4 regions of the Rhizobium sp. NZLR11 genome follow, and region 4 is predicted to be linked to each of the others. Evidence: riboswitches for the same ligand, from Rfam matches in the RefSeq annotation. Region 4 holds a riboswitch; each other region holds the start of a gene.
The links. Region 4 has a riboswitch for cobalamin ahead of HJB83_RS10235 (CbtB domain-containing protein). Riboswitches for the same ligand answer to the same signal wherever they lie in the genome.
Positions count from the first base shown of each region.

Region 1: linked by a shared signal. The riboswitch ahead of HJB83_RS30570 (ABC transporter substrate-binding protein) and the one ahead of HJB83_RS10235 (CbtB domain-containing protein) in region 4 are both predicted to bind cobalamin.
Region 2: linked by a shared signal. The riboswitch ahead of cobU (bifunctional adenosylcobinamide kinase/adenosylcobinamide-phosphate guanylyltransferase) and the one ahead of HJB83_RS10235 (CbtB domain-containing protein) in region 4 are both predicted to bind cobalamin.
Region 3: linked by a shared signal. The riboswitch ahead of nrdH (glutaredoxin-like protein NrdH) and the one ahead of HJB83_RS10235 (CbtB domain-containing protein) in region 4 are both predicted to bind cobalamin.

Region 1 is NZ_JABDWD010000028.1:27,124-30,326, reverse strand. It holds gene blh (bifunctional sulfur transferase/dioxygenase Blh) at 1-895, shown strand, start outside; cobalamin riboswitch at 1,151-1,407, shown strand; gene HJB83_RS30570 (ABC transporter substrate-binding protein) at 1,581-2,597, shown strand; gene HJB83_RS30565 (iron ABC transporter permease) at 2,603-3,203, shown strand, end outside.
Region 2 is NZ_JABDWD010000015.1:16,161-19,363, reverse strand. It holds gene cobN (cobaltochelatase subunit CobN) at 1-528, opposite strand, end outside; gene cobW (cobalamin biosynthesis protein CobW) at 533-1,582, opposite strand; gene cobU (bifunctional adenosylcobinamide kinase/adenosylcobinamide-phosphate guanylyltransferase) at 1,587-2,111, opposite strand; cobalamin riboswitch at 2,243-2,639, opposite strand; gene HJB83_RS23355 (chloride channel protein) at 2,893-3,203, shown strand, end outside.
Region 3 is NZ_JABDWD010000039.1:7,027-10,229, forward strand. It holds gene nrdE (class 1b ribonucleoside-diphosphate reductase subunit alpha) at 1-959, opposite strand, end outside; gene nrdI (class Ib ribonucleoside-diphosphate reductase assembly flavoprotein NrdI) at 938-1,342, opposite strand; gene nrdH (glutaredoxin-like protein NrdH) at 1,356-1,577, opposite strand; cobalamin riboswitch at 1,847-2,072, opposite strand; gene HJB83_RS33005 (heavy metal translocating P-type ATPase) at 2,401-3,203, opposite strand, start outside.
Region 4 is NZ_JABDWD010000004.1:333,413-336,615, forward strand. It holds gene HJB83_RS10225 (bifunctional diguanylate cyclase/phosphodiesterase) at 1-313, opposite strand, end outside; gene HJB83_RS10230 (histidine phosphatase family protein) at 766-1,320, opposite strand; adenosylcobalamin (AdoCbl) riboswitch at 1,398-1,540, shown strand; gene HJB83_RS10235 (CbtB domain-containing protein) at 1,554-1,763, shown strand; gene HJB83_RS10240 (CbtA family protein) at 1,777-2,523, shown strand; gene HJB83_RS10245 (hypothetical protein) at 2,575-3,203, shown strand, end outside; gene HJB83_RS10250 (sulfite oxidase-like oxidoreductase) at 3,192-3,203, opposite strand, start outside.

The DNA.
Region 1 (3,203 bases), on a different contig from region 4:
TCTTGCCGGCGCACGCCGCTGGCTGGAAAAGCGGGCTGGGCAGGCGGCTGGTGTGAAGGCTTTCTTCGAGCCCCGCAGCTGCAGCGTGCAATATGTCGTTTCAGACCCGGTGACAAAACGCTGTGCCATCATCGACCCGGTGCTCGATTTCGACGAGATGTCGGGCGCGACGGGAACGGCGAATGCCGACGCCATCCTCGCTCATATTGACAGCGAGGGGCTGACGGTCGCGTGGATCCTCGACACGCATCCGCATGCCGATCATTTCTCCGCCGCGCATTACCTCAAGAGAAAGACCGGCGCGCCGACGGCGATCGGCGCCCATGTCACCGACGTCCAGGTGCTCTGGAAGGAGATCTACAACTTGCCGGCACTCGAAACCGACGGCTCGCAGTGGGACCGGCTGTTTGCCGATGGCGACACCTTCGAGATCGGTGGGCTTGAAGCCCGTGTGATGTTTTCGCCCGGCCATACGCTTGCTTCGGTGACCTATCTGATCGGCGATGCCGCCTTCGTGCACGACACCGTATTTACGCCGGATTCCGGCACGGCGCGCACGGATTTCCCCGGCGGCAGCGCCAGCGCCCTCTGGCACTCGATCCAGGTCATCCTGTCGCTGCCCGATGAGACCCGGCTCTTTTCCGGCCACGACTATCAGCCCGGCGGACGCCACGCGCGCTGGGAAAGCAAGGTGGCCGCCCAGAAAAACGGTAACCCGCATATATCAGGCATCGACGAGGCCGGCTTTGTGGCGCTGCGCCAGGCGCGCGACCGCACGCTGCCGAAGCCGAAACTGATGTTGCACGCGCTACAGGTGAATATTCGGGGAGGCAGATTGCCGGAGCCGGAGGGAAATGGGCGGCGGTATCTGAAGATACCGCTGGATGCGTTGTAGCAAGAAGTAGCGTGCGGCGTGCTTCGAGGTTTCGCCCTCTCGGGCTGCGCACATCAGCATCAGGGACGTTGGCGGATGCCGCGCTCACGACAGCGGGAACGGGAGAAAGCGGCGCCAACGCTCAAGAGAGCCTCATCCTGAGGAGGCGAGGATGCAGGTATTACACCGGCCAACAGGCCCCCTACGTTCCGTCTCTATTTTTCACCCGCACGAACCCAATCCTCCGCAATAGGCATTGACGTCTTGCGGGCAGGCGACGTAACTGGGGGCGACGGTTCCCTGAAGATGACTCCAAGGGGATTAATAGGGAACACGGTAAGGACGACCCAGCAGGGACCGAGACCGTGGCTGCCCCCGCAACTGTATGCGGATTGTCGATCATCTCAGGTGTGGCCAGCGACTGGCCATCTCTGAAGGGCTTATAGCCCTGCCACTGCGAGATATCGCGGGAAGGCGGATGAACCGACGGATATCCGCAAGCCAGGAGACCTGCCGTCAATCACGATCCAATCAACCGGGCGGGGATGCCCGGACAAGGAACAGACATGATTGACCTTCTGAACCTTCGCCGAATTTCGGCATGCATCCGTCTCGATTGGGCCTCCTGCGGTTAGCGCACGTATCACCGTGCCTTCGGCCGCGGGTGCGGCATAACCATGCTTTTTCTCTTCAATCGAGGTTTTTCATGCGCCAGATTCTCGCCACCATGACATTTGCCTTCGGGCTGATCGGCCTTGCGGCACCGAGCCTTGCCGCCACCCAATATCCTTTGACCATCACCAATTGCGGTCAGCAGGTGACGTTCCAGAAGGCGCCGTCGAAGATCGTTTCGATCGGCCAGGGCATGACTGAAATTCTCTTCTCGCTCGACCTTGCCGAGAAGATTGCTGGTACGGCCGTCTGGGTCGGTCCCGTCCTGCCGCAATATGCCGAGGCTAACAGCAAGATAAAGCGTCTCGCCGACAATGATCCGAGCTTCGAATCCGTTGTTGGGCGGGAGCCCGACCTGGTGGCGGCCGAGTTCGAATGGCATGTCGGCGCGCAGGGCTCCGTCGGCAAGCGGGAGCAGTTCCAGGATCTCGGGATCAATACCTATCTCGCGCCGGCCGATTGCGTCGCCAAGGTCAACACCGATGGCGGCGACGGTGTGCGCAAGGAGCTGTTCACGATGGAGCTGGTCTACCGTGAGATCGCCGAGCTCTCGGAGATCTTCGACGTGAAGGAGCGCGGCGATGCGCTGATTTCCAAGTTGAAGAAGCGCGAGGCGGATGCCGTCGCGTCGATATCAGGCGCATCGGGCAAGAACCTGCCCATCGTCTTCTGGTTCTCCAGCAAGCAAGTCAATGGCGATGCTTTCATCGCTGGCAAGAACAGCGCGCCTGCCTATATCCTGAAGGCGATCGGCGCCAGGAATGTCGTGACAACCGAAGAGGAATGGCCGCTGGTTGGCTGGGAAACCATTTCTCAGGCGAACCCGGCGGTTATCGTGTTGGCGACCATGGACCGGCGCCGCTACGCCGCCGACGATCCGAAGGTCAAGATCGATTTTCTCGAGAACGACCCGGTGACCAAGGAGCTTGACGCGGTCAAGAACGAGCACTTCGTGATGATGGACGCGCAATCGATGAACCCGACGATCCGTACGATCGACGGCATCGAGACCTTGGCGAACGGCATCAAGTCCTTCGGTCTCTCGCAGTGAAGGCAATGTCGGTCAGACAACACGGATGGTGGGCGCTTGGCGCGCTCACCATTTCTGCCTTTCTGCTTCTCGGCCTGATGATCAGTCTCGCTGTTTCGATTGGGGAGATCGCGATCCCGCTAGCGACCACGGCGGAGGCGGTGTCGAACCGGCTGTTCGGCACGGATTTCGAGCTCAGCCGCATCCACCAGGGCATCGTCTGGGATTATCGGCTGAGCCGGGCGCTGGTTGCGGCCAGCGCCGGCGCGTCGCTCTCGCTCTGTGGCGCCGTGCTGCAGGCGCTGCTGCGCAATCCGCTGGCCGAACCCTACGTGCTCGGCATCTCTGCCGGCGCCTCGACGGGAGCGGTCTGCGTGATGATCCTCGGCTTCGGCTACGGTGTTTTCGGCCTGTCGAGCGGCGCCTTCATCGGCGCGGTCATCGCCTTTCTGCTGATCGGCTTCCTTGCGACGGGTGCGGGGGGAACCGGCGAGCGCATCATCCTTTGCGGCGTCGCCGGCTCGCAGCTCTTCAATGCGCTGACCTCCTACATAGTGACGACATCGGCGAATGCCGAGCAGGCGCGCGGCATCCTGTTCTGGCTTCTGGGGTCGCTCAGCGGCGTGC
Region 2 (3,203 bases), on a different contig from region 4:
GCCCGCCTTCATCAAAGGCACTGCCGGCGCCGGCTTCTCGGCACCTGACAACATCGCCGAGGCATAATCGAGAAAGCCGCGCGCATTGGCGTCGCCGCCTTCGATCAGATAGGCCCAGAGCGCATTCATATCGTCGAGATCAACGTTGGAAAAAGGAACGAGCCCCGCATCCGGCCGGGCATCGCCCGGCAAGACCGCAATCAGCGCACCGGCGCGGGACGCTGCCGCGTGCAGCGCCTCCAGCGTATAGTGGAAATAGCTGGCACCGCCGAGCGCACGCACGATGATGAGCCTGGCATGCCGCGCCGTGCGTTCGACATAGGTATCGACCGACATCGGATGCTTGAGGCTCATCAGGCTGGCAAGTCTCAGCGAAGGCGCCGCCCCATGCTCGCGATGGGCGGCTGCGATGGCGGCAAGCTCGCTGTCGGCGGCCGACAGGAACACGATATCGCCCGGCGTCTGCCCGAGGTCGATCGCCTCCTCGCAGTCGCTGATCGTTCCCTGTTGGGCCAGAAGCAGATGCATGGGATTACGCCAGCGCCTCGATCGCCGCCCTAACAGCGTCCTGGTCCATCTCGTGCAGACCGATGACCACGAGGCGCGTGGCGCGCGTTTCGCTCGGGGCCCAGGCACGGTCGAAATAATGGTCGATGCGGCTGCCGACGGCCTGGATCTGCAGGCGCATCGGCTTGCCGGCGACATCGACGAAACCCTTGAGACGCAGTACGTCATGGTCGGCGATAATCGTCTTCAGGCCAGCAATGAAGCCGGCGGGATCGGCGACCGGGCCGAGTTCGACGACGAAGCTGTCGAATTCGTCATGGTCGTGCGGCGCGCCGTCCTCATGCTCCAGCTCGTGATGCGATTTGCGGTTGGCGACATCGTCCTCCGTGCCGATGCCGAGGCCGAGCAGAATTCCGGCCGACACCTCGCCATTTTTCGCCTCGATCATCACCGGCTTGCGCACCGTGCGGGAGGCGACCTCGTCGCGAACCCTGATAAGGCCGGCAGCGTCGATCAGGTCGGTCTTGTTGAGTACGATCAGATCGGCGCAAGTCAGCTGATCCTCGAACAACTCCTCGATCGGGCTTTCGTGATCGAGCGATTCATCTGCGCCGCGCGCCGCCTCGACGGCATCGTGGTCGTCGGCGAAACGGCCGGCGGCGACAGCCGCGCTGTCGACCACGGTAATGACGCCATCGACCGTCACCTGGGTGCGAATGTCAGGCCAATTGAAGGCCGCGACCAGCGGCTGCGGCAGGGCAAGGCCCGAGGTTTCGATGACGATATGGTCGGGCCGCTGTTCACGCTCGAGCAACTTCGTCATCGTCGGGATGAAATCGTCGGCGACGGTGCAGCAGATGCAGCCATTGGTCAGCTCGATGATATCGTCCTCGGTGCAATTGTCAGCGCCGCAGCCCTTCAGCACCTCGCCATCGACGCCGAGATCGCCGAACTCGTTGATGATGAGCGCGATCTTTTTGCCGCCGGCATTGGTGAGCAGGTTGCGGATCATCGTCGTCTTGCCGGCGCCGAGAAAGCCGGTAATGACGGTTGCGGGAATTTTCTGCTGGTTCATGAACTTAACCCTTCATTTTCAACGGCAGGCCTGCCGCGATGAAATAGACTTCGGCGGCCTTGGCCGCAATTGATTGGTGCAGCCGGCCGGCATGATCGCGGAATTCCCGCGCCATGCGATTATCCGGCACGATGCCGAGGCCGACCTCATTGGAAACGAAAACGAGCTGCGCCTTCGCCTGCGGCAGAAAATCGGTGAGCGCGGCAAATTCCGCCGCCATATCGCGCTCATCCATCATCAGATTGGTGACCCAGAGTGTCAGGCAATCGATGAGCACGACGCCGCCCTCGCGGTCGATAGCGTCAAGCTTGCCGACGAGATCGAGCGGCTCTTCATGCGTCGTCCAGGACGGGCCGCGATCGGCTCTATGTTGGGCAATGCGCGCCTGCATTTCCTCATCCCAGGCGCGGCCGGTCGCGAGATAATGGCGGTCGAGGCCGATCGAAATGACAAGGGACTCGGCGAAGCGGGATTTCCCCGAACGGGCGCCGCCGAGGATGAAGACGGTGTTGGAGGGAGCGGTCGTCATGCGCAGACGCCCCTTTGGTGGGATGCCGCACCCCACCCACTCGATCGCGCCGCACAAGGCCGCGCCGAATTCAATCGTTCAGCCAAGACAACCTCCGTGCTGGCAGCGGGCCTCTTGCCCAGGGTTGGGCTTCTCGCCCGGCACGGGATGGCAGGTCTCCTGGCTCGCGGTTATCGGCCGCGATCGGGGCAGACCGGAAACCGGTCGCCCTGATCGTGCCAGCGGATCTGCCTCGCCTTCCCGGCTGCATCGATGAAAAGGTGGACGATTCGTAGACTTAAGAGGCGTCCGACCCCGGTTGATCATCATGCATGTCCAGTGGCTTTTCCGGCATGTCGCCCGTCCCGCCCGCTTGCATTATTGCAAGCCGCCGGCCGGAAGGGCTCGATGCCGGATGGAAGACCCTGACCGCTCTACAGTCGCGGGGTCGGCTGTGATGAAGGCGCCCGGCTTGGGTCCGCCCCGTCACATTCCCTTTTCATCCGGAAGGCGTAACACCGATCCGGAACCATCCGTTATATCCGAGGATGGTCAGGTGACCATCCGTTGAGGGATGGTTAGGCAAGCTCAGGGGTGAAGTCAACCGCCCTCGACGGCCGGCAGTGGCTAGACAGGCGAGGCAACGCCAGCAACACGACTTACCCTACCTAAAACATCGTCATTTATCAGATACTTACGTCACAAATATTTATCCAGGGCGCCGGCTTTTCGCCACAATTGCACTGCAAGCGGACTGCGCCATCGCCCTTGACCGGGCCTCTTCCTGCCTAGTTGTCTTGCCATGCTTATGAAATTGGATCGGCGCCGGTTCCGAGCGCTGCGTGTTTTCTTCGACCCGGGGCGGCTGCGGGCGCTGACCCGCCGCAGTGAGGTCGGCCTGTCGCTGGCGGGTGCCGTCGTCGGCATCACCTCGGGTCTCGCCGTCACCGGCATGAGCTACGTCTCCAATCAACTGCATCAGATGGTCTTCGGCATCGACGACAGCGAGCGGCTGAGCTCGTCGGTGATCGACGACAAGCTGCTGCTTCTCACTGCCCCCGTCATCGGTGGCGTCCTGCTCGGCCTGTTGCTGTTCGTACTGGCGAAACGGCG
Region 3 (3,203 bases), on a different contig from region 4:
GCGAGTTCGAAGGTGATGTCAGGCACGACGACGCCGAGCGACAGCGTCTTGATGCGGATCTTCTCGTCGGCATTTTCGCGCTTGGTGTCGAGAAAACGCATGATATCGGGGTGATGGGCGTTGAGATAGACCGCGCCCGCGCCCTGGCGCGCGCCCAGTTGATTGGCATAGGAGAAGCTGTCTTCGAGCAGCTTCATCACCGGAATGATGCCCGACGACTGGTTTTCGATCTGTTTGATCGGCGCGCCGGCCTCGCGGATGTTCGTCAAGGACAGCGCCACGCCGCCGCCGCGCTTCGACAGCTGCAGCGCCGAATTGATCGACCGGCCGATCGATTCCATATTGTCCTCGACGCGCAGCAGGAAGCAGGAGACGAGCTCGCCGCGCTGTTTCTTGCCGGCATTAAGGAAGGTCGGCGTCGCCGGCTGGAAACGGCCGGAAATGATCTCCTCGACCACGTCGCGGGCAAGTGCCTCGTGCCCACGCGCCAAGGCCAGCGCCACCATGCAGATACGATCTTCGTAGCGTTCGAGATAACGCTTTCCGTCGAAGGTCTTCAGCGTATAGCTGGTGTAATATTTGAAGGCGCCGAGGAAGGTCGGAAAGCGGAACTTCTTGGCATAGGCCTGGTCGAACAGGTCACGCACGAAATTGAAGGAATACTGGTCGAGAACCTCCTGCTCATAATAACCCTCGGTCACGAGGTAATCGAGCTTTTCCCGGAGATTGTGAAAGAACACCGTGTTCTGGTTCACATGCTGCAAAAAATACTGCTTCGCCGCCATGCGGTCCTTGTCGAGCTGGATCCTCCCCTCGTCGTCATAGAGGTTCAACATCGCGTTCAGCGCGTGGTAGTCGAGCGCTTCCGCCGCTTTCAAAGGGCGTTCGCCGGCGGGATGAGCAAAAGTGTTATGCGGTTTTGCGCCCGCATCCCGCGTCAGAGTTGTTCCCGTGTCCAAAATCGTTCCATTCCGTGTTTAACGTTGGCGACATCCGCTTCGGTGCCCAGCAGCTCGAACCTATAGAGGTACGGCACTTGGCATTTCTGTGAGATCACGTCGCCGGCGAGCCCATATGTCTCGCCGAAATTGCTGTTGCCCGCGGCGATCACGCCGCGGATGTGTCCTCGGCTCTCCGCATCGTTGAGGAAACGGATAACCTGCTTGGGAACGGCCCCCTTGCCCCCGTCGCCACTGTAGGTCGGCACAACAAGCACAAAGGGTTCACGGATACGGAATGCGTCTGCGGCACCTGTTGGAATGCGCGCCGCGCACATTCCAAGCTTGGCGACGAACCGATGGGTATTCTCGGACCGGCTGGAATAATAGACGATCAGCCCCATCGTTCGGCCTCGATCAGGAGAGCGCGCTGATCATGTCGGGACGGAAGCCGGCCCAATGCTGCTCGCCGGCGATGACGACGGGCGCCTGCATGTAGCCAAGGCTGCGGACGCGATCGAGCGCTTCGGCATCCTCGGAGATATCGACGATGTCATAAGCGACGCCCAGGCGGTCGAGGGCGCGGTAAGTGGCGGTACATTGGACGCAGGCCGGTTTGCTGTAGACGGTAATGGTCATGATATTCCTCGTGACGACGCGATTGGGACGCAGGGCATCGATCGGAAATCTCGCGATATCCGTCGAAACATTCTCTGATGGTTTGAACGATGCGGCCTGTTCAGCCGCCGGGCGTGATCCGCCCTCTGCTTAGCGCGGGTTGCGGCCTGAACTGAGATACTGACATGACTTCACCCCGAAGTGGCTCATGCGGAGGATCGAGCGGCCTTGCGAAACGCGACGCGGATATCATCCGCAGCCATGCAACGCGACCTTCCGGACTCCCCGCCCGTGGACGTTTTGTTCGAGGCAGGTCTCCTGGCTCACGGGTCAAAGCATCCTGCCCAGCCTTCCCGGAGCATTATGCTCCAGTGGCCTGAAATCGGACAGTTGCTCGCCGCTTACAGTTGCGGGGGCAGCTCCGGCATAGCCGCGCCATAATGGCGCAACGCACCGTATTCCCGTCTTAGCCTGCGATTCTCACGAATCGAAGGAACCTCGAACACTAGATATGGTACGCGAATCCAAATTCGCGTCAATGGATGGTTTGTGCATTGCGTTACGGCAGGTTTGAAATCACTGCATTCCTGTGAAAAACAGGGATAACGAAAGCTTAAGGAAAACAGGCGGTGGACAAGGCTCGAACGAAGAGAGCCGGTCTATGGCCGCTCTCAGTTTGATGACAAACCTCCCTCTCCGCCTCATCCTCGGCCTTGTGCCGCGGATCTACTGCCTATCGACCGGAGGCAGATGCCCGGGACAAGCCCGAGCATGACGAAAGAGGGGTTGGCGTCCGTTGTCAGCGGTCTACGGTGACCAGCGCCGCAAGGACGTTATCGGATGTTTACATCTTCGCTCGAAGCAATCGCAGCGCGTTGATCGTCACCAGCACGGTGGCGCCGGTATCGGCGAGGATCGCCGGCCAGAGGCCGGTGATGCCGGCAATCGTCGTCACCAGGAACACCGCTTTCAGGCCGAGCGCGATGGTAATATTCTGCAGGATATTGCGCATCGTGCGTTTGGACAATTCGATCATCCTTGCCACGTCGCCGACGCGCCCGTGCAGCACGGCGGCATCCGCGGTCTCCAGCGCCACGTCGGTGCCGCCGCCCATGGCAATGCCGATATCGGCTGCGGCCAGCGCCGGCGCGTCGTTGATGCCGTCGCCGACCTTGGCGACGACGAAGCCCTCGCGCTTCAATTCGACGACGACCCGCTGCTTGTCCTCAGGCATCATCTCGCCGCGCCAGTCGATGCCGAGCATGCCGGCAACGGCCGCCGCCGTCCGCTTGTTGTCGCCTGTCAGCATCATCGCCTTGACGCCGGCCGATTTAAGCGTGGCAAGCCCGGCCTGCGCGTCCTCGCGCGGTTCGTCGCGCATGGCGATCAGCCCGGCCGCAACATTGTTGACGAGCAGCACCGAGACGCTCTTGCCCTCGTCGTTCAGGTCAGTGATGCGTGCCTCCTGTTCAGCACCGAGTGCGCCGCGTTCGCGGGCAGCGGGCGGCGACAAAAGATCCAGCGCCTCGCCGCCGGCTTTGCCGCTGACCCCCTTTCCCGGCAGCGCCTCCAGTTCGAAGGCCGGCGGCATGGGAACGCCGTCCGCCTTGGCGCGGTTGAGGATCGCCAGCGCCAGGGGATGGCTGG
Region 4 (3,203 bases):
AGGCGTAGCGGTTCGGCAGTTTGGTCAGATGGTCGTGGGTGGCGGTCCAATCGGCCTTCGCCTGAGCGGCGGCGCGCAGTTCGGTTTCCTTGCGCAGGTCGGCGATGCGCAGCACCGAATAGATGAAGCTCATGGCGCCGGCGATACCGAGCGCCAGAACGAGCTTGTCGGCGCCGTATTCGCCGAAACCGGTCATGAAGAAGACAAGGCTGTCGTCAAGCTGCAACAGCGCGCCGAGGAGCCAGAGGGTTATCCCAAGCCCGACAATCGACACGCATTGCCTTCCGGCCTTGCTTTGGAAAAACACCGGCATATGGTCTTCTCCGACTCCACCCGCGCCGAAGTAATCATGAAAGTCTGAAATGTTCGTTGAAACCAGAAGGCGAATTATCAGAGGGGCAGCCTATGGCTGTGCCGTGGAGGGACTGAGGGCGCTTTCGCGGAACCGGGTAAAACGCTGAGCGCGATCGTCGTCGTGGTTGCAGACCGGCAGGCGGGGGAAAGAACGAAGGCGAGCGTGCCGTGGCACCGCTCGCCCTTTTCGTGCTTCAGGCGGTAACGATCAGCAGCGGTACGCTGACGATGAGACCGACCAGAACCGCAATTGTGGCGACACGCACCAAACGCAGGCGCCGCGTGCGCTCCCCACTCCAGTCATATGTCATGTCTTCCATCTCCTTGGGACAAGGAAGTAGTCCCGGTAGAACCGGGTTCAATAGAGATGACGCGATTTGCTTGTGTAAGGCTGGATAAAATGAGGGATCGCTAATGCTGGAATCGCAGAGACCAGCGCCGTCCATTGCTGGTCATGCGAACAATGCCAAGCGGCTCGACGTCGACGAGCCAGAAGGAGGAGAGCGGCGCCTGAAGTACGTACGCGATCGCCGCTCGGATGACGGCCGCGTGGCTGACGGCGATCACATGGCCTCCGAGAGCGGATTCATTGTCCATCCAACCGCCGACACGTGTTCTGAGATCAACAAGGCTCTCGCCCCCGTGCGGAGCCGCTTCAGGATCGCACATCCAGGCCATGAGGTTCTCCGGCTCTTCTGCCTCGATCGCTGCGATCGACCTGCCGGCCCAGCGCCTGTGATCGCAGTCGCGAAGCGCCTGATCTATCCGGGCGTCGAGGCCGAGGGCTTCGGCCGTCTGGCGGGCGCGCAAAGCCGGGCTGGTGACAATACGATCGGCGCGGGGCAGGGTGGTCATCCTGGCCGCTTCTTCCGCGGCCTTGTTGTCCAGCGGTTCATCGAGCGGGAACAGGGCCTTGCGGCTCGCTGCCGTCGCGCCGTGGCAGATCCAGATAAGACGCGTATTCACGGTCGTTGCGATCTCCGGATAGCGGTGGGAACAGCCCTTCTCCGCTTCATGAAGTTTCGTTGACAGGCTCTTCGGCCTGCAGATATAACCGTGCTGTTGCGGGTTTGGAAGCCGGTGTAAATCCGGCACGGTCGCGCCGCTGTGACCAGCGTGTCGAAGGTTCTTCGCGCTGGAAGTCAGACCCTGCCGCATAAGCACTCTTTCGACTGAACGCGTCATTCCCGGAGGAATACATGTCTGACACCACTTTTGCGCCCGTCGCGGCACCGGCGCCAATCCCGGTAGGAGAAATCCTGCCTTGGGCGATCTTCGGCGGCCTGTTGATGCTGATCGCCATCTATTTCGTCGGCACCGAGGAAGGCGCGATGGCGCTGTTCAACGGCATGTATGTGCACGAATTCGTGCATGACGGCCGTCATCTCCTCGGCTTTCCCTGCCACTAAGGGGGATCCTGACATGGTCGGAAATCTTCTACTTCGCGGCATGCTCGCGGGGCTGATCGCTGGCATTCTGGTTTTTGCTTTCGCGCATATCTTCGGCGAGCCGCTGGTCGATGCGGCGATCGCCTTCGAGGAGGCGAGCGCCCAGGCGGCGGGCGAAGCTGCCGAACCTGAGATCGTCAGCCGTGCCACGCAGGCCGGTCTTGGCCTCTTCACCGGCGTCATGGCGTACAGCATTGCCGTCGGCGGGCTTTTCGCGCTCGCTTTCGCTTTCGTGCACGGCCGCATCAGCAGGCTTTCGGCACGCGGCACCTCGGCGGTCATCGCCCTTGCCGCCTTCGTGGCGATCGTCGTCGTTCCCGGCATCAAGTATCCGGCCAATCCGCCGGCGGTCGGCAATCCCGATACGATCGGCGTCAGGACCGAGCTGTTCTTCCTGATGATCGTCGTCTCGATCGCTGCTTTGATTGCCGCGGTGGCGCTGTCGCGGCGCCTTTCCGAGCGTTTCGGTCTGTGGAACGGGGCGATCATCGCCGGCATCACCTATCTCCTCTTCATGGGCCTGGTGCTCTATTTGCTGCCGTCGATCAACGAAGTGCCGGAGAAGTTCTCGGCGATGGTGCTCTGGCGTTTCCGCACGACCTCGCTCGGCATGCAGGTGATCCTCTGGGCAACGCTCGGTCTTGGCTTCGGAGCGCTGGCGGAAAAGCTGCTTGCCGTGAAGGGCGGGCAGCGGGCTCGACCGGCACCGGCATTTCACTGAACGCATCGAGGGGCGCCGCCTTGCCGGCGCCCTCAAGTTTTTCGAGCGAGTATGAAAAGCAGCAAAACCATATCGATTCTGTCGACGGCGTTTGCCGCCGCCGCTTGGTTTTGTGCGGTTGGCGAAAACGCGCTTGCCCATAGCCGCAGCGTCGGCGGCAGCGATACCGGCCTCGATATCCCGGAAATCTCGCATGGCGAGATGGCGGTGATTTCAGACTACCGCGGCGAAATTATCGGGTTGGCGTCACGCGCGACTGATACAAACGAGCTGTTCCGGCGCGTTCTGAACTATGCCGAAATCCAATATTCCTATTGTCTCTGGGGGCGGATGCCGGGCAGCGTGAGCGACGAGGAGAGCCCGTTCAACGAATGTGCTCATGCTTATCTCGCGGCGGCCAAGGCGGTATTGCTTGAGATGCGTGAGATGCCGCGGGAGGCCGTTGCGGCTAATGAAATCATTTCCGCGGTCGATGCCGACATGGTGCGGCGCAGCCTGGCGCTCATCACTTGCAGGTTCAGCGGCGAGGCCTTCAACACAGCCGATGTCGTCAAGCCGCGCTGGAGCAAAGTGCCGTTTCATCCCGCCAGCATGGCGTCGCTGACGGGGCTCGCCGCTCTGTTCGCCCTTGTGACGTTTGCGCTGGGCCGCTTTCTGCGGCCGAAGGCTCAATCGTCGGA